Spartinivicinus marinus: one gene and its partner. Each later gene encodes a partner of the first gene's protein in a complex. Links are inferred from orthologs where the notes say so. Each region holds a gene or a part of one and is shown on either strand. Other genes may lie near its edges. The genes, in order: groL and metK.

Region 1 (12,044 bases):
ATTTTTTACTCAAGTGAGAGTCTGCTAATTAGTTTCAACGGCTGTGCATATTGATAGTACTGAGTTTGTGAGCGCTTGTTAAGGTTGTGTAACCTGATATTATTCACCCTGCCATTGGAACCTTTGTAATGAAACTTTTTGGTTATCGAAGATAATACCTTCTGCTTCAAGCTTTTCTTTTTGTATTGAGAACTGCTTACTATCTCGCGGAAATGATAAGCAGCCTTTGCTATTAATTACCCGGTGCCAAGGTAGCCCAGAACCGTGTGGCAGTTGTTTTAGTACACTGCCCACCATCCGTGCATGATTAGGCAAACCAGCCATTCTGGCGACTTGGCCATAGGTAGCAACTCGGCCTTTAGGTATTAAACTAACGACTTGCCAAATGCGGGCATTTTTTGTTGGATCCATTGCTGCTTCTTTCAGTTGGTCGTAATAACTAGTGGCCGTAACAACTTATTGGTAGTCATGACTGAGGTAGTAGTGGTTAACATTGGTGACAATAACTGTGTTGATGATGCTGAAAAAATTAATTATTCAGGTTGCAATAAATTAGTTGAAGCAAATAAGCAGTTATTAGCCATAAACAGCTGCCATCATAGCGATGACAAACTTTTTATCAAATTGAATTATTCATTTATGCATGTATCTAACCGTACTCAGTTTTCTTTTAGTAAGTATTAATTATCAGTCAAACATATTTCAACCCGTGGTTACTAACTTAGTCAGTAACTGATGGCCTTATTAAGAAGTTTCTGTGATCGTATCATGTCAAGGTTAATAAAACAGATAGTCTATACCTGCCTTATATTTATCAGCGATTCTACGGTTGCTGATACCCTTACGCTCTCTAATGGCGATAAAGTTTCTGGAAAAATTAAGTATCTCGACCAAGAGATACTAGTGATTAAAACACCCTATGCCAATATTCAGCTGGACTGGACTAAGGTGAAAGCCATTAAGACCAAAAAGCCAATGACTATTGTGACTCGCTCTGGTGATGTGGTGCACGGCAAGCTGGCTAGTGATGGGGCGCTGTATCATGTCAAGCAAGCCGATGGTGAAGTAGTTGAGTTCGCTGCTTTAAATGGAATCAGCCAGCTTTATCCTAAAGAGGAAAAAGAAAAACCTTGGCGGTTTTCTGGAAAAACCTACGCATTTATTGAGTTAAAAGATGGAAATACAGAGTCAGAAGAACTGAATTTTGATGCTGATTTAAGTTTTGTTCATGGTGTTCATCGTCATAATCTAGGATTAGAAACTGATCGTACGACTAAAAAGGAGCATGTAGTAGAAGATAAGCTACAGGCAGATTATAGCTATGACTACTTTTACAACCAGCACTGGTACTTTACTACCAACCTAGGCTATGAAGAGGATGGGATCAAAGAACTGAATGAGCGACTTTCGGCTGGTATTGGTTTGGGTTATGAATTCTTCAATACACCATTACACAGGCTTTCTGTTGAAGGTGGTATTAACCATATTCGAGAAAAGTATCGGGATGAAGGGGTGAAAGAATTCGAGGTGTTCCGCTGGGCGCTCGATTACAACAAGGAAATGATATTTTTTGATAAGCTATCATTCTTCCACAATCACGAAATGTTTATCCCTAAAGAATCAAGTAAGAACTTCCGCTTCGAAAGTGAAACTGGATTTGAATACAGGCTACCTTATAATATTTCAACAGTACTGCAATATGAGTACGACTACGATAACTACCCAGCAGAGGGTAAGCATAAGAAAGACAGTACCTTCTCCTTTGGGGTAGGTTATAAGTGGTAATACTCTTCGCTGTGAGTATTATTCGAGCCAGCTAGGTCATTAACGTTGATCAGAGTAGAGTGTAATTTGTGGAGTAAAGGGCGTCTTTAAAAATAGTAATTTTTTCGTGAGAGCAAGGCAGCACCGCACGGAGGGCCGCAGTGTATAAATAATACATGAGGACCTGAGTACGGTGCTAACGCAGCTATCGCGGAAAAAGAACATTTTTGGAGCTGCCCTAAAGGCGGAAGGCGCCGTCTACTTCTACCACTCTCCCCGAAAAATAATCATTCTGTAGAATAAACTCAGCCGCTTGTGCAATTTCATCAGGAGCACCCATCCGACCTAAAGGGATTTGCGATGTCATGCGTTCTAATGCTTCTGGCTTCATGCTAGCGGTCATTTCAGTACCAATAAAACCTGGTGCAATGGCTGCGCAACGAATACCGTGTCGTGCCAGTTCTTTTGCCCAAGTAACAGTTAAGGCAACTGCACCGGCTTTGGCTGCGGCATAGTTGGTTTGACCAATATTGCCTGCTCGAGCAATGCTGGAAATGTTGATAATGACGCCAGGTTGCTGCTTTTCAATCATTTTTGCTGCACATTCACGACCACATAAAAACAGCCCAGTCAGATTAACATCAATAACGCTTTGCCATTCTGCCAAACTCATTTTATTGACGATTTGGCCGTCTTTGACTTTCACTAACATGCGGTCCCGTAACACTCCGGCATTATTGATGAGGACATCGACCCTTCCAAACTGTTGACTCACTTGCTCAAATAAGTTTTCAACGGATGTTTCATCTGCCACATTAGCTATAAACGAGTGAGCTTTTGCCCCAAGTGATTGGCAGTAATTAACCGCTTCTAGCAATTTATCTTCATTAAGGTCTACTAATGCCAAGTGTGCGTGCTGTTTGGCAAAGCGTTCGGCCATGGCCCGGCCAAGCCCTTGAGCAGCTCCAGTAATGACAATCACTTTATTGGTAATATCCATTTAGTGGCTCCTAAGTAATCTGATTTAAGCTGGTAGTAGTAGCTTATTTAGGTGAGAATGATTATTATTTTCTGGCAACTCTTCGTTTATTATTGGTAATACCATTGGTTAGAAAAATGAGCAAAAAAGAGCAAGCAGCTTTAGCTGCACGACAGTTGTTACTAAACCAATATCATGGTGTTTTGGCTACTCAATCACTTTCATTACCAGGCTATCCGTTTGGTTCGGTAGTGCCTTATTGCTTGGATGGCAAAGGGAATTTAGTGATGCTGATCAGTCGCATTGCTCAGCATACAAAAAATATAGAGGCTGATAATAAAGTGTCGCTAACAGTAACGGAAGCCGATATTGATGATATTCAAACTGGAGCCAGACTCACTTGGGTGGGCGATGCTTATCAGGTAAATGATCCATTACTGGCTGAGCGTTACTATGCATTTTTCCCTCAGGCCAGAGGCTATCACCAAACGCACGACTTTGATTTTTATGTGATTGAGCTGGTTCGTGCTCGTTTTATTGGTGGGTTTGGCGAAATTTATTGGTTAGAGCCAGAGCTGCTAGTCAAGTCGAACCCTTTCTTCGGTGAGGTTGAGCAGGGGATGGTACAACACATGAATCAGGATCATACTAAAGCTATGATAACCTATTGCCAAAAGGCTAGTATTCAGTTGCCAGATGGCGTAACTCCTCAGATGGCAGGGATTGATAGCGAAGGGTTTAACTTGCGAGTCGCAGACAAAGTGATACGGCTTGCTTTTCATGAAGTGGCCGAAACACCTCAGCAAGTGAGAAAGCAGTTAGTCGCTATGGCCGGTTGATGAATCGCTTATATGATTTATTACATGTAAGGGGGTTGAAAATAACTGAATTTGCCTTCATCTTTATAAGGACATGAAGGCTTTGTTAGCAAAAAGTATGTTATGAAGGGGTGATCTCACTTCTTTATCAGTGTGCTTTAGGAGATTAAAACCATGCGCCCCTTACTAATGTTGTTTATTGTTGTCCCCATTGTTGAAATGTTTGTGCTGATTAAAGTGGGGGAAGTGATTGGTGCATGGTTAACCATCGGTTTAGTGTTACTAACAGCGGTGATTGGATTGCAGTTGCTGCGTCAGCAAGGCCTGTCAACACTGATGCATGCTCAGCAAAAAATGCAGCAGGGGCAAATACCAGCAAAGGAAATGGCTGAAGGTATTATACTGGCCGTTGGAGGGGCTTTATTACTCACGCCAGGTTTTGTTACTGATGCCCTTGGCTTTTGCTGTTTACTCCCTTTTACCCGTCACTGGCTGATTAAGCAGGCAATTAAGAAGGGTTTTAAAGTGCATAATATGCATACTTCAGCTCACTTTACCGCAGAAGCATCTTCTCATCGCGACCCTCATATTATCGATGGAGAATTTAAGCGAGAAGATGACTGGCATAAACTAAACAAATAACAACGAGTACAAATACTCTATGGGATAGAGTCAATGGCATAAAGTATTTATATGTCGTACTACATCTGACCACTACTTACTAGTGGGGGCTACCTACTGTAACCATTATCCGTTACCTTCAGCACTGCTCGTAGGTGATACCTTCATGAGCATTTCAGCGCTATCACACTTAAAAATACTACTTGAGTAGTTAGTCGATTAACTCTCTTGGTAGAAAAAAATTTAAAAAAATTTGTTGAAAGGTGTTGAAAAGTTTTTGGAGCAACCCCATCTTCCTTCACACAAAAGTTTGATGTCAGTCATAGAATGGTCTGCCTTCCAGTTGTAGGCGTAATCTACTGATGACTGGATCAATTTAGCTGCTTTCTTAAGGCTGCTTTCTTAAGGAATGCTGCATAGCAATAAGCTGATTATGCTGTGCTGATTTATACGATAGTTGAGCAACACTCGGCGAATTGAAAAACATTGGAGAGTGATCAATGAAAATCCGTCCATTACACGATCGCGTTGTCGTACGTCGTCAAGAAGAAGAAACCACTACTTCTGGCGGCATTGTGTTACCAGGTACTGCTGCTGAAAAGCCTAACCAAGGTGAAGTTGTTGCTATTGGTGAAGGCAGAGTTTTAGATAACGGCGAAGTACGTCCATTAAGTGTTAAAGTTGGCGACAAGGTCGTTTTTGGTCAGTACGCTGGAAGCAACACAGTAAAAATTGACGGCGAAGAGCTGATCATCATGAATGAAAGCGAAATTTATGGTGTGTTGGAAGGCTAAGCCTTTTTAATTTATTTCTCGCTTTCTTAAACAGATAATTTAGTTCAAAGTAAGGATATTAACATGGCAAAAGAAGTCGTTTTCAGTGATGACGCCCGTCAGCGCATGTTGCTAGGTGTTAACCAATTAGCAGATGCAGTTAAAGCTACCTTAGGGCCAAAAGGTCGTAATGTAATTATTGAAAAATCTTTCGGTGCGCCAACCATTACAAAAGATGGTGTTTCTGTTGCGAAAGAAATCGAACTGAAAGACAAGTTCGAAAACATGGGCGCGCAAATGGTTAAAGAAGTCGCGTCTCAAGCGAATGATAAAGCGGGTGACGGTACTACGACTGCTACAGTATTAGCCCAGGCTATCGTTAATGAGGGTTTGAAGTCTGTTGCTGCAGGCATGAACCCAATGGACCTGAAGCGTGGCATCGACAAAGCTGTTATTGCTGTTGTTGAAAAACTACAAGCCGCTGCAACTCCATGCGAAACCTCAAAGTCTATTGCTCAAGTAGGTACTATTTCTGCTAACGCTGATGAGCAAGTAGGTGAAATCATTGCTCAAGCAATGGAAAAAGTAGGTAAAGAAGGTGTAATCACTGTAGAAGAAGGCAGTGGTTTAGAGAACGAACTAGACGTTGTTGAAGGTATGCAGTTCGACCGTGGCTACCTGTCACCTTACTTCATCAACAACCAAGAAAGCATGAGTGCTGAGCTGGAAAGCCCATACATTCTGTTGGTTGACAAGAAGATCTCTAACATCCGCGATCTGTTACCAGTGCTAGAAGCTGTTGCTAAAGCATCTAAGCCACTGTTAATTATTGCTGAAGATGTTGAAGGCGAAGCATTAGCAACACTGGTTGTTAACAACATGCGCGGTATCGTTAAAGTCGCTGCTGTTAAAGCGCCTGGTTTTGGTGATCGCCGTAAGGCTATGCTACAAGATATCGCTATCCTGACTGGCGGAACCGTTATTTCTGAAGAAGTAGGCTTGTCTTTAGAAGGCGCTACTTTGGATGATCTTGGCCAAGCTAAGCGTATCACTATCACTAAAGAAGATACTACTGTTGTTGATGGTGCTGGCGCTGCTGCTGATATTCAAGCGCGTGTTGAGCAAATTCGTGCTGAAATTGAGCAATCTACTTCTGACTATGACAAAGAAAAACTGCAAGAGCGTGTTGCTAAGCTTGCGGGTGGTGTTGCGGTCATCAAAGTAGGTGCTGGCTCTGAAGTAGAAATGAAAGAGAAGAAAGCGCGTGTTGAAGATGCGTTACACGCTACTCGTGCAGCAGTAGAAGAAGGTGTTGTTGCGGGTGGTGGTGTTGCACTGATTCGTGCTTTACAAGATATCTCAGTGCAAGGTGATAACGAAGATCAGAACCAAGGTATTGCCTTAGCTCTACGTGCTTTAGAGTCTCCAATTCGCCAAATCGCTGAAAATGCGGGTGATGAAGGCTCTGTAGTGGTAGACAAAGTTAAGCAAGGCGAAGGTAGCTTTGGTTACAACGCGGCAACGGGTGAGTACGGCGATATGATCGAAATGGGTATCCTTGACCCAGCTAAAGTGACTCGTGCTGCACTACAAGCAGCGGCTTCTATTGCTGGTCTAATGATCACTACTGAAGCCATGGTTGCTGAAATTCCAGAAGAAAAAGCTGCTCCTGATATGGGCGGCATGGGCGGCGGCATGGGTGGAATGGGCGGCATGATGTAATGCCGGCTGTTTTGCCTCGCTAGCCTCTCTGGTAGCTAAAAAAACCCCTCAACTGAGGGGTTTTTGTTTTGAGGAAACCAAAAAAGATATTTATTGGCCTAGCTTATTAACAATTTTCTCTAGCTCATTGGCCAAGTCTTCTAAGGCTGCACTGGTTTGAGCGGTTTTTTCTGCTTGATCGCTGTTGGAAGAAGCAATGGTGGTGATTTCATGAATATTTTGAGTGATATCTTCTGCCACTGACGTCTGCTCTTCTGCTGCAGTGGCAATTTGATGATTCATATCGCGAATTTCTTCAACTGCTTGAGTAATATTTTTTAGCGCAGTGCCTGCCTGGGACACTCTTTCTACGCCAAGGTCTGTTTGCGTTTTGCCTCGCTCAATGGCTTCAACCGCATGGTGAGCACCTACCTGTACATTTTCAATAATGCCTTGTATTTCAGCGGTTGATTGTTGAGTACGCTGGGCCAATGTCCTTACTTCATCAGCCACCACAGCAAAGCCCCGACCTTGATCTCCTGCTCTAGCAGCCTCAATTGCTGCATTAAGTGCTAACAAATTAGTTTGCTCTGCTATACCGCGAATAACGTCTAATACAGTACCAATGCTTTTAGTGTCTTCTTCCAGCTTTTGGATGACCTCTGAAGCATTGGCGATTTCCTGCGACATACTTTCAATGGTTTTAATGGTGCCTTCCATTACCGTCATGCTTTCCTGGGCTGATTCATCCGCTTGGCTGGCAGCACTAGCAGCACCTTGGGCATGCTCTGCCACCTCATTTGCTGTAGCGGTCATTTGATTCATTGCTGTGGCGACTTGATCTGTTCTGGAGTGTTGTTCCTGAATGCCTTTATTGATTCCAGAAGAAATTTGCACTAGCTCTGAGGAAGAAAAAGATAAACTGCTTAACGCATCTTTTAGGTTGGTCACAGTCGTTTTCAGGGAAAATTGAAGCTGGTTGGCTGCACTGGCAAGCCTGCCAAGCTCATCTTCACGATCAAGCTCTAATACGTTAGTAAGTTCACCCTGGCTAACATTGCTGATATGGTCGATTATTTGTCTGGTTGGTTTTACCAGGAAGTGATGCAACATTAAGCTTAAGGCAACACCAACAATCACTAAAATAACTACCATGGAAGAGGTCGCCACTAAACTGACTTTATTACTGTCTGCTTTTGCAGTAGCGGCTTCTTCGGCGGCTATTGTAGATAAACGTGCAGCAGCCTCTTCTAATAATTTTGATGGTTCTCGATCAACACCACTGACACTTTTATCACCTTTACTGATATCAAATTTGGATTGAACAAAGGTATCTTTTCCTTGGCGGTATTTTTTAGTCATTTCCTGGTATGTAGTATTGAATTTTTCGAGGGTGTTGAGAGTTTCTTTATCCTTAACATTTTGTTGAAGCGTTGCTAGCATGCCTTTAATTTTTTTTTCTTGATCTTCAAAACGCCCCCAGTATTTATTGAGTTGGCTAGCATCACTACCGCGAATTAAAACATTTTTCCATTCTTGAACCTGTCGCTTAAACTCAAGGTTAATTTGAGTAATGGTAAGTGCGTTATTAAATTCTTGATTAAGTAACGTTTGATGTTGATCAACAGTATGACTAAATCTTAGAAAACCCCATTCGGAAACAGCAAATATTAGGATAAGCCCCACAATAAATAATGAGAAAATTTTGACTACCAAGCTTTGCTTTAGCCACTCCATTACAACACCTCAATAGCTAAACGCTTCTTTCCGACAGAGTGAATCACTAAGTTGCTAACAGGTTTAAGTGTAGATGAAAGCTGACGTTTTTTTACAATTGAGTGACTAAAATTTAGCACCTAGTGAGGCTGTCGCAAAACTTAGAGGATATGGAGTGGCAGGGTGTTCTGTAGCTGAGACAGGGATGTCGCTTTAGCTCTTAATGGGCTATGGAAGGCCCTTCAAGAGCGGCAAAAGAATACCCTGTTATTCTATATCGGACACTAGACTTATTTTCAACCCCCTTTTGCGACACCTCAGTAGGGAAGGAGGCATTTAGTATCAGATAGTTGCAAGTGCCAAGTGGTTGTCCCAAGCGATATCTGCAAAACGTTGTTGAGTCATTGGTGTCATTGAGCCTTGGTGGCATTTTATTGTATGCAAGTGCCCAAGTCCGGTCGTAATAGCACAGTGATTTTTGCTTATTGCAACTGCCCCAGCAGCATCTGCCACATTAAGGATGCTGCCTAACTTGCCAGTGCTCAGCTGCCAGCTCATTATCTGATTAGCTCGAGGACAAGTAATAACGACAGTATCAGCATGATCAAGAATACAGACGCTAGCCGTATATTGGTTCATTTGCAGCCAGGCTAGTTCATCTCCAGCAAGTGGGGTTAGGGGGCGACCTTGAGCAAACTGGCTAGCAACTAAAGGCTCAATATCTGACTGGTCACCCTGATATTGCATACCCGCAACGACCTGGCCTTGTTGAGAAATAGCTAAATGACGGATACTCAGTTGGTGATGAACAAAGGATTGTTGATCAACCAGTTTGCCTGTTTCAATGCTGATATGACTCAAGTTGGGGGTCATACTATCCAGGTTGAGCTTTTTCCTACCACTGTTCGGGTGAGTTAATATGCCTCCATTCGCGACCACCAGCGTTTGTCCATCGGGATGTAGCACTATCTCATGGGGGCCAATACCACCACTGGCTATTTCATCTAGGCGAGTAAAATCCTGGGTATCATAAATACCAATAACGCCAGTGCCATGTTGCCAATTATTTTCTGTGCAATATAGCTGTTTGCCATCCCGGCTAAATGTGCCGTGCCCGTAAAAGTGCCGTTTAGCAGCTGCTTTTATAGTGGTGAGTAATTTACCCTGTTGCCAGTCAATAATGTGTATCTGCTGGCCTGGTCGACGGTCAAACACAGCTGCGAGTGGTTGACTAGGGTGACAGCTGACTGCATGGGCTCTGGCTGGTAAAGGTAGTTGCCATAGTGGTTTGTTAGCTGTTGTTGAAAAAGCAGCAATGCCGTATTGGCCTGTTTGATTCTTATAAGCACTCATTAAGAGTGGGGGAGAAGCCTGCGCCCAATTAAGCTGGCTGACGGCTAAGCCGGTACTGCCAGCAACAAGGCTGACCAGAAACTGTCGCCGATTCATGTCATTAATCTCCATCATTAGCGTTAAAACTAATGATTACCCCTAACTTGTCGGGTAATTGTTGGCTGAATAGCTGTTTTAATTGCTTTAAGCTTTGGGCCAGTTGAGTTGTTTGCTCTAATTGCTGGTGTTTTAATAAAACAAAAAGTGACTGTTTAAATTGACCAAGCAGTTTAAAGGTAAAGTTAAATTGTTGATCGATTTTCTCTGCTAATAAATTGCCTTGTTTTTTCTCTAATAGCAGAGGTTTTAGTTGAACCTGATAAAGTTGTTTGATGCTAATCAAATTGTGTTTAATATTTTCGATTGAATGCTGACTACGCCAGGACTCTGAAAAATAAGGATTGGCTTTTTGTTTGCCAAGTGGCATAACCAGCTTTTTATGGCTACGTTCAATAAGCGTAGCCATGCCATTAAGCAGCTGGCTGATACTCTCTTCGACAGTTGGTTTATTAGTAGCAGTTTCAGTTTGCCAGCTTTTTTCAAGCTGCTGAGCATTTGCAAATAAATTAGCACTGATACTGGCCAGCATTTGGCAGCGTTGGGGATTGTTAATGACCTGTTGAGTAGTCTTAAGCTGAGGATCAAACAACAAGTACTCAGCAGCACTTAACCCTTGTACCAACACACTGGATGTTTTAACTGTTTCTGTAGCAATTGTACTCGGTTGAGAGTGAGCTGCTAAAAAACCTTCTACTTTTCGCTTGATCAGGTTTTTTTTATCAGGCCAGAACTGAAACCGCCAAGCCATATTACCCTGTTGTACTGGACCAAAATTAATCACTTCGGCAATCATCCAGCTATTCATCAACTGTCGCCAGTGATTTTGTACAACGGTGAACTTTGCTGTAGAAGGTGATTGGCATAGTTCTAAAGATGACTGCTGGAAGTAACGGGCTGCGTTGGTCAGTTGCTGATAAAACCCTGACACTTGTTGATGTACACTTAGTGCTGCTGGAGGTGGTGAATCGGCCGAAGCCACATTGCTCAGCCAGTAGCTGTTACTAGCGGCAATGAGCAATGTTGTTAGGAGTGTTGTTAGGAGGTAGGTTTTATTTAAGATAGTGGAAAGTTGCTTAAAGTTCATGTCGGCATCTTAAAAATCACAGTGAATTGAGAAAGGCTAGTAAAGCTTGGCGGTCTTGTTTAGCCATGTTGAGGACACGTTGTTTCGCTGCTTCTGCTTCACCGCCATGCCAAAGAATGGCTTCCATTAGATTGCGGGCGCGTCCATCATGAAGCAAGTAGGTGTGGCCATTGACTTGTTGGATAAGTCCAATACCCCACAAGGGTGCAGTTCGCCACTCTTTGCCATTGGCCAGAAACTCAGGACGATTATCGGCAAGCCCCTCGCCCATATCGTGTACTAACAAGTCGGTATAGGGGTGAATAACTTGATTGGACTGCTCAGGCTGTTCTTTAAGTGTGGGCGTTTTAAACTGAGTGATATGACAGTTGTCGCATTGGGCTTGTTGAAATAGTTTTTCACCTTGTTGTACCTGAGGATCATCCAGGTTACGACGAGCAGGGACCGCTAGGTTTTGTGTGTAAAACTCCACAAATTTAAGAATTTTATCTTCTACTTCTGGGTTACCGCCAGTTGCTGCCTTTTGACAAGCTGCTTGTTTAGGGGTGCAATCAGTGGCTGGAAATAAGTTGGAAGTAATCCCAATATCACCATTAAAAGCAGCAGCATTTTGTTGCATTAAGGATGGCTGGCCTGCTTTCCAGCCAAACCGGCCTAAGGTTGTTTGCTGTTTAGTTTTATCCCAGACCTGGTTGGCTTTGCCTGAAATACCATCGTTATTACGATCATCGGGGTCAGCATTGACTAAAATGTCTGTTTCAGCGATGGCTTCTAATAAGCCTAAACCAATCATTGGGGGAGCTACTCGGACAGAGAACAATGCGTCTTTTTGCATGGGACCATAATTAAGCCCAGTTATGGTTAAGTTAGGTTTTCGTAGCGTGACAGTTTCTCCATCGGCAAACTTAACAGTAATGGGTGTATATTTAATATTCACCTTACCTTCTTCTGGTACCCCTGGTACCCCAAAATCTTGTAGTTGGCCACCGTAGGTTGGCTCGGGTATGATTCCTGAATAAACCCGCTGTTGTTTTTCTTCTGAGGTTTTAGCTGGCACGCTTAATCTGACTAGTAAGGAGACCGCATTATCGCTTGGGCTTTCTGGTGGGTGACCGCGCCCATCTTTGATATGACAG
Region 2 (11,970 bases), 1.2 Mb from region 1 along the record:
AGCCTAACTTTTCACGAGTTAAGGCAATTTCATCATCACCTAATGGAGCACCGTGGCAAGACTCTTTACCTTCTTTGTTAGGGGAGCCAAAACCAATAATAGTTTTACAGCAAATTAAGGTAGGCTGATTTGGGTTAGCTCTTGCCGCGTCGACTGCTTGTTTGATTGCTTCTGCATCGTGGCCATCAACACCAGGAATCACCTGCCAGCCATAAGACTCAAAACGTTTAGGCGTGTCGTCGGTAAACCAGCCTTCGACCTCACCATCAATAGAAATACCGTTGTCGTCATAAAAAACGACCAGCTTGCCTAAGCCTAAAGTACCCGCTAAAGAACATACTTCGTGGGAGATACCTTCCATCAAGCAGCCATCACCCGTGAAAGCATAGGTGTAATGGTCAACTACTTCATGCCCGTCACGGTTAAACTGGGCAGCCAGTGTTTTTTCGGCAATCGCCATCCCCACCGCGTTAGCTATCCCCTGGCCAAGAGGCCCGGTAGTTGTTTCTATCCCAGGTGCATAACCATACTCTGGGTGGCCGGCAGTTTTTGAGTGTAATTGACGGAAGTTTTTCAGGTCGTCGATTGAAAGGTCATAACCTGTAAGGTGCAATAAAGAATAAAGCAGCATAGAGCCATGACCATTGGATAGCACAAAACGGTCACGGTTAACCCAGTTTGGGTTAGCAGGGTTATGTTGCAAGTATTCGCACCAGAGTACTTCAGCAATATCAGCCATTCCCATTGGCGCACCAGGGTGGCCACTTTTGGCTTTTTGTACTGCATCCATACTTAATGCACGAATGGCATTGACGCGCTCTTGACGGGTCGACGACATGAAATAGTCTCCTACAACCTAATTGGAGGGCGTTGCAAAGCACTTTAATTCATGACCATCTGACTCATGAAATGCTGCAACCCCTGCTTAGCAAGTTAACTTTGGAACAGCTTTAAAAAACGGCCAGTATTGTCTCTTTTTCTGGCTTTATCAGCAAATGTATTAACCGCAAAATGGCAAAGGATTGACTCGCCCACAGTAAACTGACGCAATGGCCAGCTTTCTACATACCCAGTTCAGCAACTAAAGAGAGACCCACCTATTTTGGCTCGCTATAGTTACTTTCTTATAGTTACTTTCTTAAACTCGCTATAGCTACTTTATTAAAATAGCTACTTTCTTAAAATAGTTGCCTCTTGACTAAATAGTTACTTCCTCACTGCCGATAGTTTTCCAACTATGCTTAAAGAAACTTAGGTATTATGAGCAAAACCAGTGGCATCATTGAGAAAGAGGCTTAGTGGATTATTGAGCGGAATACTAATGTTCGCCACCGCTACCGTTTCACCCTGCCCTTTGCAACAACTCACTTATATTACTGAAGACTACCCACCTCATAACTTTATGGAAAACGGTAATTTACAAGGGATATCCGTTGACTTGCTGCTTATTGCAACAAAGTCTATAAACTGCCCGATTACTAAAGCTGACATCAAACTTATGCCATGGACCCGCGGCTACAGAATGGCTCTTAACCAACCTAATATCGTCTTGTTTGGTATGACCAAAATTAAAGAGCGAGAAAAATTATTTAAATGGGCATGTTCTTACATGAACACTCAAGTTGTATTAACTGCCAGAAAAGACTCTGATATTAAAATCCACAACATAAATGACCTAAACCGCCTGACTATTGGCATAGTAAAGGATGATATCGCCGAAAAATTATTTCAAGGGTTACAGATAAACCCGGATAATTTTAAATATGGTAATAATCATCCAGAAACGTTAGCAAAAATGCTAGCTTCTCATCGTTTTGATGCCTGGGGATATGATATCAATGTAGCCAGCTGGATCCTGGCAAGACTAGGTTATAACCTAAATGACTTTGAAACCATCTATTCATTTAAGCCTATTCCCACTTGCTATGCCTTTAGTAAAAGTACAGCTGATAATACTGTTCAACTACTACAAAAAGCGCTTACTACTGTTTACCAACAAAAAGGAAAGTCAAATAATACATTACTAAATGAAATTTACGCCAAGTACGGATTAATTCACTGAATTATTTCTTTTTATGTCCCTCAAATTAATTGAGTCGCCAGTTCAAGCAAGTTTTAAAAGCAATCGAAGTAAAAGGGAGTACACTTTTATGAGCAGTAACAAACCTTCAACTACTGACTCTCCTTGTGTACGCAACTGCTGCTTGGATAATAACGATGTATGTGTTGGCTGTTTTCGCTCTCTGGCTGAAATTTTGGAGTGGCATACTGCTACAGAGGCCAGGCGTAAACAAATAGTAGAAAATGCCAACAAAAGAAAAAAACACCAATAACAATCATTAATTTTCTTTCATCAACCCCGAAATACTATTACTTTCCTCAGCCGATTTATAAGAAAATACTTTGTCTATTTCACTAGCAATTTTATCTTTAGTTATAGGTTTAGTAATCACACCATTCATACCTGCTTGGAGACATAAAGCCTTATCTTCCGGCATTACATTGGCTGTCAATGCAATGATAGGTGTTTTACCTTTATCTCCTGCAAGACTTCTAATTTGTTTCGTTGCTTCTATTCCATCCAACACTGGCATATGCATATCCATAAACACGATATCAAACTGATGGTTTAGTATTTGAGTAATTGCTGCTTTGCCATTTTCTGTAATTACTACACTAAATCCTAGTTTATTCAATACAGCCCTCGCAATCATTTGATTACTAGGCGTATCATCCACCACTAATACATGCTTATTATAATCTCTTGCCTGCTTTTTATCAGCCATTTCAGATGTGACTGTATTTTCAGATACTATCGCAGGCTCTAACGGAAGTTTTAAGGTAAAAATTGAGCCTTCACCTGGTTTGCTACTCACCAATAATTCACCATTCAACAACTGCGTTAACTTATAACTGATAGCTAAACCTAACCCTGAACCACCATAATTGCGAGTACTGGTATGTTCGACCTGATAAAAACCTTTAAAAATATTATTAACATCTTTTTCTTTAATACCAATCCCCGTATCACGCACATTAATAAAAACACAATTTTTATAATTTAAAATTACTGAGTCGACATCAACTACGATACAACCTCTATAGGTAAACTTCACTGCATTACCGACCAAGTGCAGCAAAATTTGTCTTAAACGTCCTTCATCACCGACATAATAATCAGCCACTCTTTCATTACACTTCAAAAAGAATTTGACATTCTTTTGCTCTGCTGAACTTGCAAACAATAATTTAATTTCCTCAAGTAACTTTTTAAGTGAGAACTTTTTATTTTCTGCGGCTATTTTTCCCGACTCCAAACTAGAGTAAATCAAAATATCATCTATCACGGATAGCAGTGACTTACTAGACTGGTAAATCAATTTAATAAAGCTTGACCGTTCGCTGCTATTAGGTGTTTCTAAAAGCAGCTCAGCCGTCGCTAAGACCCCATTAAGAGGAGTTCTTATTTCATGACTCATGTTCGCCAAGAATGAATTTTTCTCTTCACCCACGGCTCTTGCATACTCAAGACTTTCCGCTAAATAGTTTACTTCTTTTGCCAACTCGCCTATTTCATCATTTGACTCAATCTCACAACGCCTAGACAGTTTACCACTTGTCATTTCTTTAATATTGGCGATAGCAACTGATAAACGCTTAGTAACCTTCCTTACATAAAACACACTAAACAAAAAAACTAGAATACAAGACACTAGGGTAATACATAAAAAAATAATTAAACTACTCTTTGCATGAGATTCAACCAAACTTGCTTTTTTAGCTAGATTTTTATCTAAGGATGACATCAAACCACTAAAATTTTTAATTATTTCACTATACTTTAACGTTAACTCGGCCATTGCTGTGTAGGCACTATCTACACTTATAGAAGCCTGACGAAACAATGAAGACGTCATAGCATTGTAACTCGTCATATTTGAGATTAGATTATTGAGTTTATCTTCAGGGAAATCCTTGCCTGTATTATTTATTTCCTCCGCCAATACCTCTACACAATTAAGTGCATTTTCAGTACTTTTTAGTCGATCCTGAACATTTCTGTAATAATTTTGTTTATCAAGACCTAATTGAATTTCACGCAGGCTGCCGTAAATTAACGCATGATTTGTTGCAAACTCAGAGTATGCATGGATAAGCTGGGCATAATGGTCAAGTTTCTGTTCTTGGAATTCCTTAGCAAAGAAAGACTGCTCAATATAAATGTACACAAAATTGGATGAAACCAACAACATCACCAATAGAAAACAAACCGGGAACATTAGCATCTTTGTACGAATTGACCCGAACCGTTTCATCTAGCAATCTCGAGCAACCAATAATAAAACTAAGTAAGATGCTCTTAAAGACAAAATTGCGACAAAAAAAGTATACCAATTATGAATGATTAATAGCTTTTGCATTAATATACTACACGCTCCGTGTTAGTAGACTTTTGTATTTTAAATTATAGTCAAGTTTTCTCTTTCTATTTATTTACTATGGCCTGGCTGGCAGGCCATAGCACCTCTTATCTCTACCAGTCACAACATCTATATCAAAAAACTTTGATATAGATGTTGTGACTGGTTAAAGCAACTGCTACACTGGCTGCCATGACTACTAACTCGTTATCTCAAGACAGCATAGCTCCCACCCCTGACCAAGCACTCGTCAGCTCTGAAACGCTGGCCAGTTTTTGTAAGGCCAGTGCTGACCCTTTACGGCTTGATATCTTACGGGCGCTTAAAGCAGACTCATTTGGTGTGTTGGAGTTGTGTGCAATTCTCGATATTAAGCAGTCAGCCCTTAGTCATCATTTAAAAATCATGGCAAAGGCTGGGTTAGTGACAACCCGGCGAGAAGGCAACACAATTTTTTATCGGCGAGAATGGCCAAAGCCAGACCAAGCTACTGCTCAGTTACTAACAACTTTGTATAAAACTGTTGACTTACTCCCGATAAGCGCAGCAACACAGGAAAGGCTCCAACAAGTTAAACAACAACGAGCCGAAACCGCTAGAGCGTTCTTTGCAAAGTTTGCTGATAAGTTTCGCCAGCAGCAGGAGCTAATTGCAGAATACGATATTTACGCGGCCAGTATTAAAGAAGTCCTAACTACTCTGGCAATTCCCAAAAACAGTACAGCAATTGAAATTGGGCCAGGAGAAGGTCTGTTTTTAAACGTATTATCTCCTTTATATAAGCAAGTCATTGCTGTTGACATTTCTCAGGAAATGCTAGAGAAAGCTAAATTGTTTGCTGATGAGCAGCAATTAAATAATATTCAGTTTATTCATCAAGAAGCTGTCGAGGCTTTAGCTACACCACTGACAGCTAACTGTATTGTGATGAATATGGTGTTGCATCATGTACCTTCTCCAACTGAATTATTTATTAAAGCAAGTGAAGTACTAATACCAGGCGGCTCATTATTAATTAGCGACTTATGTGCCCATGATCAAAGCTGGGTGCAACAGGCCTGTGGTGATATGTGGTTGGGCTTTGCTGAAGACGAGGTAAATGGCTGGGTCCAACAGACTGACCTAGAGCCACAAGAAAGTTTATATCTGGGGCTGCGTAATGGATTTCAACTCCAAGTGCGGCATTTTATTAAGCCAGCATCAAATATAACGAACTAACCCATTAATTTAGGAAAAAAACAATGAGCGAATATTCTGTATTTACTTCTGAGTCAGTATCAGAAGGACATCCCGATAAGGTGGCAGACCAAATTTCAGATGCAATATTAGACGCCATTATTGCAGACGATAAAGACGCCCGGGTTGCAGTAGAAACGCTAGTTAAAACTGGAATGGTATTAGTTGCTGGTGAAGTACGTACTCAAACGTATGTGGACATTGAAGATTTAGTGCGTGAAGTTGTACTAGATATTGGCTATAACCACTCTGAAATGGGATTTGATGGTGCTTCTTGCGCAGTAATGAATGCTATCGGCAAACAATCAGCTGATATTGCTATTGGTGTAGATGAAGCAGAACATAAAGAGATGGGTGCCGGTGACCAAGGCTTAATGTTTGGTTATGCTACCAATGAAACTGACGTATTAATGCCAGCCCCTATTACCTACGCCCATCGGTTGGTTAAACGTCAGGCTGAAGTACGAAAAAATGGCATTCTTCCTTGGCTAAGACCTGACGCTAAAAGTCAGGTAACTTTTTTATATGACCAACAAGGCAAACCCTGCGGTATTGATGCTGTTGTGCTATCCACTCAACACGAAGATGGTATTAAACAGTCAGAAATACGCGAAGCTGTGTTAGAAACTATTATTCAGCCAGTTTTACCTGAAGAATGGTTAACCCCACAAACCAAATATTTTATTAATCCTACTGGCAAATTTGTTATTGGTGGCCCAGTCGGAGACTGCGGCTTAACTGGCCGGAAAATTATTGTAGACACCTATGGTGGAATGGCTCGCCATGGCGGCGGAGCATTTTCTGGTAAAGATCCTTCAAAAGTCGACCGTAGCGCAGCCTATGCTGGCCGTTATGTGGCAAAAAATATTGTTGCAGCCGAGCTTGCTGAACGCTGTGAAATTCAAGTGTCTTATGCCATTGGTGTAGCCGAGCCTACTTCTATTAGCGTCAATACATTTGGCACCGGCAGAATCAGTGATGACCAAATCATAGAGCTAATCCGAGAGCACTTTGACTTACGACCAAGAGGCTTAATTGACATGCTTGACTTAAAGCGCCCCATTTATAGATCAACAGCAGCTTACGGTCACTTCGGTCGTGAAGAAGCCAAGTTTACTTGGGAAAAAACTGATAAAGCCGATCTTTTGAAGCAAGCAGCTAAAATCTAACTAAATATTAAATAATTCGTTACAGGTATAAGCTCATGGCTAACGACTATAAAGTTGCAGATATTTCCCTCGCCGACTGGGGCCGCAAAGAAATTAAAATTGCTGAATCTGAAATGCCAGCACTCATGGCTATTCGTTGCAAATACAGCGACAGCAGGCCACTGGCTGGTGCCAAGATTCTTGGCTGCATTCATATGACCATCCAAACTGCAGTATTAATTGAAACTCTAGTTGAGCTGGGGGCAGAAGTACGCTGGTCATCTTGTAATATTTTCTCAACTCAAGATCACGCAGCTGCAGCTATTGCTGCCAGTGGCACACCTGTTTTTGCCTGGAAAGGTGAAACAGAAGAAGAATACGTTTGGTGTATTGAGCAAACTATTCTTAAAGATGGTAAACCTTGGGATGCCAATATGGTGCTGGATGATGGCGGCGACTTAACTGAAATCCTGCATAATAAATACCCTGAAATGTTAGATCGTATCCATGGTATTTCAGAAGAAACCACCACTGGCGTACATCGCCTGTTAGAAATGCTGGAGAAAGGTACTTTAAAAGTCCCAGCTATTAACGTGAATGACGCGGTTACCAAGTCTAAAAATGACAACAAATACGGCTGCCGTCATAGTTTAAATGATGCCATCAAACGGGCAACAGACCATTTATTATCAGGTAAAAAAGCGCTTGTTATTGGTTACGGTGATGTCGGTAAAGGCTCTGCTGCATCATTACGCCAGGAAGGGATGATTGTTAAGGTAACAGAAATAGACCCTATCTGTGCCATGCAAGCCTGTATGGACGGTTTTGAAATAGTTTCGCCTTATATCAATGGCGTTAATACTGGTACCGCAGAATGTATTAATCGCGAATTGTTAGGCACAACTGATTTACTAGTTACTACAACCGGCAACGTACATGTATGTGATAGCAATATGTTGCAAGCACTGAAATGCGGTGCAGTTGTTTGTAACATTGGTCATTTTGATACCGAAATTGATACAGCCTTTATGCGCAAAAACTGGGAATGGGAAGAAATCAAACCCCAGGTACATAAAATCCATCGTAAACCAGCAACTGAAGATCATATTTTACTATTATCAGAAGGTCGTCTAGTTAACTTGGGGAATGCAACAGGCCACCCATCCCGAATTATGGACGGCTCATTTGCCAACCAAGTATTAGCGCAAATTCATTTATACAAAGGTAAATTTGGTGAGTTAGCTGCTGACGAAAAACCACAGAACCTATATGTAAAAATTCTACCAAAAAAACTGGACGAAGAAGTTGCCCGTTACATGGTAGAAGGCTTTGGTGGGGTTATTACCCAAATGACCGAAGCTCAAGCTAAATATGTGAATACCCCTGTTGAGGGGCCATTTAAACCGGATAATTATAAATACTAATATACTCCCCTCCCTCATCCTCACCTTCTCCCCGAAGGGGGAGAAGAAACTAGGGACTGAGTCCTTTTGCAACAGTGTGAAATAAAATCAGCTTCGGGAAAGCAATAATATTGCTTCTAAAAACATTATGAATACACAATCATCGCTTCCAATCAGTTTTGAGTTTTTCCCAGCAAAAACTGAAGCTGGTGCAGAAAAATTATTAAACACAGCTAAAAAACTAGCAGCCTCAAATCCGGAATTTTTTTCCGTTACTTATGGCGCAGCAGGTTCAACTCGTGATCGTACTGCAGGCACAGTATTTGACATTAAAAGCTTAACCAATATATCCACAGCACCTCATTTATCCTGCATCGGTGCAAATAAAAGTGAAATAGCTGAATTATTAGCGCTTTACCAAAAGCACGATATTAAGCGCATTGTTACTTTAAGAGGGGATTTACCATCCGGAATGGGACTAGCATCAGGTGAACTTAGATACGCTAATGAATTGGTTGAGTTTATTCGCGAACAAAGTGGCGATCAATTTTACTTAGAGGTTGCTGCCTACCCAGAAATTCATCCACAAGCACCCAATGCAGAAAAAGATTTAGAAAACTTTAAACGCAAGGTTGATGCAGGTGCCAACTCTGCTATCACCCAATATTTTTTCAATGCTGACAGCTATTTTTATTTTATCGAGCGTTGTCAAAAATTAAATATAGAAATACCGATCATCCCAGGGATAATGCCAATCACTAACTACACTAAACTGGCTCGTTTTAGCGACGCCTGCGGCGCAGAAATCCCCCGCTGGATTCGCAAACAACTAGAAGCATACGGGGATGATGCCACCAGCATCAAACAGTTTGGCGAACATGTAATCACCCAATTGTGCGAAAAACTAATCAGCCAAGGTGTACCAGGCATACACTTTTATACTCTAAATCAAGCTGAACCCAGTTTGGCTATTGTGGATAATTTGGGGTTAGGGAAATAAAGAGGCTGGTTCAACCAGCCTCTTTATCAACATCATTAGCCTACAGTCGATGTATAGTTATTACTGAGGCAAACAGACTGTAGCAAATGATTCACTAGTAGCGCCACAATAATCAGTTAAGCCACTCTCTACAAACTCTTCTTGTTCAAAGCCAGCCAATGCCTGCACTAAATCATCTATTTGGTCAGCAGTAAACTCTCTTTTACTTAAAGGTGGGCCTATCAAACTGCTATCTTTCTGACCATATGAGCCATTACCAAGAAGGGTGTCATTACCAGCACCACCTAAAAGGTAGTCTGAACCACCTGCACCTGAAAGATTGTTGTATTCATTTTCAGTCAGGTAGTCGAAATCGTCATTCTTTGTACTCAAATCAACTGTAGGTGTAGATTGAAAAAACTCATCAATTCTTGCAGTATCGCCATCACTCTTAGCTGTTATGGTTAATCCATATTCAATATTACCAAATAAGCTTTGGCTATCACTGTCATCAGATATTAAGTCTTTATTATTAGATTGATGATAGATAACTGCACCCAAACTAGTTATTTGAGAATCTGACTGGAAATTACTAGTTTCTATACTATCACTTATGCTAGCTACTGCTGCTATGTCACTATTACTCATATTTCTCTTTTTAAAATCTAAATATTCACAGAATCAGAACTGTAAAATAAATGCGACAAATAGAACATAGCTGATAACATTATATAACCAAATTTAACCAAATATCATCATGAATATCTACCTAGATATTGCTCCATTTAGCAACTACCAGACCTTCCTCGAATAATGCTCAAAAGCAGTGATCTTTTGATAGCCAACCTTTTCATATAAAGCTTTTGCTGCATTGTTATCCACTGCTGTTGCCAATTTCACCGTTAATGCATTTGTTTCTATAGCTAATTGCTGGGCTTGCTCTAACAAAGCCTCGGCAATACCTTGCTTACGGTAATCAGGATGCACATATAAGTCATTGAGATACCACATTCGCTTCATGGCTACTGATGAAAACGCAGGATAAAGCTGAGTGAACCCCACTGACTGGTTGTTAACTAGCGCTAAGTAGATGACCGAGTCTTCATTTACCAATCGCTCTTTGATAAAAGTTGTTGCTGCTGGTAAATCAGCGTCCTGCTTGTAAAATTGGCGGTATTTATCGAATAAATTTGATACTTGATTAAGTTCTTCGATAGTTACTTTTATTATTTCCATTCAATCCACCCTACAGGTTTCGTATTATTCACACAATATGACTCTAATAAGCAGTCACTTTTAACTATGAATATACTCCTACAGAATAGAATATTAATACAAGCAAAATCAGCAGCAGGTATAGCCTGTTTAATAAAAATAAGATTAACTGGTCTTAACCACCATCAACTCCAATTGCTTAGCGATACTTCTAGCCGCTGATGCTAAAGCAGCTAAATCGTCAGCAACTCGATATAAACAAACGGCATCCAGTGGATTAAGCTGATTTTCGAGGCTGTAGATAGCTTTTCGATTTTCTCTTAGCTGAGTTCTAGCGGCATCTTCTAAATCTTCTATTTCTTGGGTCATTTCAGCTATAATTTCTGCCTCTTTACCTTTGAAGCCGGTTTCTAATAAATAATCTAATTCGCCAACACACCGGTGTGCTAATATAGTCGTGTTTACTGTCACCTGAACAAACTGGCTTAACTGCTCTGTCATGCCTTCAGGTATAACTAATTGGCGGGAGATAATTCTGGTCGTAATATTATCAGCAATATTAGCAACCTCATCTTGATCATAAACCAGCTTAAATAATAATTCTCTAGGCACCGGCGTTAATATACCAGCAGGTAAACGGTGGAGAATTTCTTTTTTCAACTCGTCGGCTTCATGCTCTAGCTCATAAATATGTCGTTCTATCACAGCCGCTTCATCCCAATCATCACTTACAGCTGACTGCATAAATGTAGGGAGCAACTCCACACAGCTAAGCACTTTAACCATATGTTGTTGGATAGGATGGAAGGGGGAACGTGCAAAAAGATCAATAATAGCATTACGAAACATTAGACTTGCCCCTTCCTCTTATTCTTCATTGCTTTCTTTTAAGCTTAGCACTTGAATAAATGTTAGAAGGGGTAAGATGACTGTCAGAAAAACTCAACTTATCTGACAACCATCTAGTACCCTAATATGAAGGGTATATAGCTACCATACATTAATTATGGTGTGGGCAGCAGTATATACTCACAGCGAAGGGGTATAAAAATCATTCGCGAAGAGTTACTTAATCCAGATTGATTTAGTGTTCGTAAACTCTTTAATACCTTCTGCTGCAAGCTCTCGTCCATAACCAGAGCGTTTTATACCGCCAAAGGGTAAACGCACATCACTTTTTACCAAGCCATTAATAAAGGCGTTACCTACTTCTAGCGATAAAGCTAGCTGTTCTGCTCGCTCATTATCCTGACTCCAAACACTGGCTCCTAGCCCATAAGCACTGTCATTGGCTACTGCTATTGCTTCTTGTTCATCTGCCACTTCAATTATGCTGGCAACAGGTCCAAATATTTCTTCCTGATAAGCTAGCACACCAGGTTTTACATTAGCCAAAATTGAAGCCTGGTAGAAATTACCCTCTCCTTGCTCACAGCCCAATAGGCTAATAGCACCCTGCTTAAGAGAATAACTTACCTGTTGATGTAATTCTGAGCGCAAATCAGCTCGTGCCATGGGCGCTAAAGTGGTAGCAGAATCTAAAGGATCGCCCAAAGTTAGTTGACTAA

What was found.
Region 2: the proteins of groL (region 1) and metK are in contact, whole or in part, in a cryo-EM structure (PDB 8P4O), measured with the Escherichia coli proteins. The link is inferred for Spartinivicinus marinus from one-to-one orthologs.

What each region holds. Positions count from the first base shown.
Region 1 is NZ_JAPJZK010000001.1:4,330,876-4,342,919, forward strand. The notes cover bases 4,407-7,358. They hold groL (chaperonin GroEL), read left to right. Parts: upstream 4,407-5,039; coding sequence 5,040-6,677; downstream 6,678-7,358. Other genes in these bases: OQE68_RS19420 (co-chaperone GroES), read left to right, coding at 4,683-4,976; OQE68_RS19430 (methyl-accepting chemotaxis protein), read right to left, coding at 6,768-7,358. Outside these bases: OQE68_RS19390 (MGMT family protein), read right to left, coding at 100-411; OQE68_RS19395 (hypothetical protein), read left to right, coding at 469-684; OQE68_RS19400 (DUF481 domain-containing protein), read left to right, coding at 769-1,785; OQE68_RS19405 (SDR family oxidoreductase), read right to left, coding at 2,003-2,764; OQE68_RS19410 (HugZ family pyridoxamine 5'-phosphate oxidase), read left to right, coding at 2,881-3,582; OQE68_RS19415 (FxsA family protein), read left to right, coding at 3,736-4,203; more of OQE68_RS19430, read right to left, coding at 7,359-8,393; OQE68_RS19435 (DUF1513 domain-containing protein), read right to left, coding at 8,715-9,821; OQE68_RS19440 (imelysin family protein), read right to left, coding at 9,826-10,908; OQE68_RS19445 (di-heme oxidoreductase family protein), read right to left, coding at 10,925-12,044.
Region 2 is NZ_JAPJZK010000001.1:3,115,265-3,127,234, reverse strand. Bases 4,867-7,744 are described here. They hold metK (methionine adenosyltransferase), read left to right. Parts: upstream 4,867-5,662; coding sequence 5,663-6,826; downstream 6,827-7,744. Other genes in these bases: ahcY (adenosylhomocysteinase), read left to right, coding at 6,862-7,744; OQE68_RS14080 (metalloregulator ArsR/SmtB family transcription factor), read left to right, coding at 4,867-5,639. Also shown: tkt (transketolase), read right to left, coding at 1-838; OQE68_RS30855 (hypothetical protein), read left to right, coding at 968-1,045; OQE68_RS14095 (substrate-binding periplasmic protein), read left to right, coding at 1,322-2,062; OQE68_RS14090 (DUF1289 domain-containing protein), read left to right, coding at 2,151-2,333; OQE68_RS14085 (ATP-binding protein), read right to left, coding at 2,340-4,247; more of OQE68_RS14080, read left to right, coding at 4,614-4,866; more of ahcY, read left to right, coding at 7,745-8,229; metF (methylenetetrahydrofolate reductase [NAD(P)H]), read left to right, coding at 8,357-9,208; OQE68_RS14060 (hypothetical protein), read right to left, coding at 9,269-9,835; OQE68_RS14055 (GNAT family N-acetyltransferase), read right to left, coding at 9,980-10,423; OQE68_RS14050 (TIGR00153 family protein), read right to left, coding at 10,568-11,251; OQE68_RS14045 (NAD-dependent succinate-semialdehyde dehydrogenase), read right to left, coding at 11,468-11,970. UniProt on the Escherichia coli protein: Catalyzes the formation of S-adenosylmethionine (AdoMet) from methionine and ATP.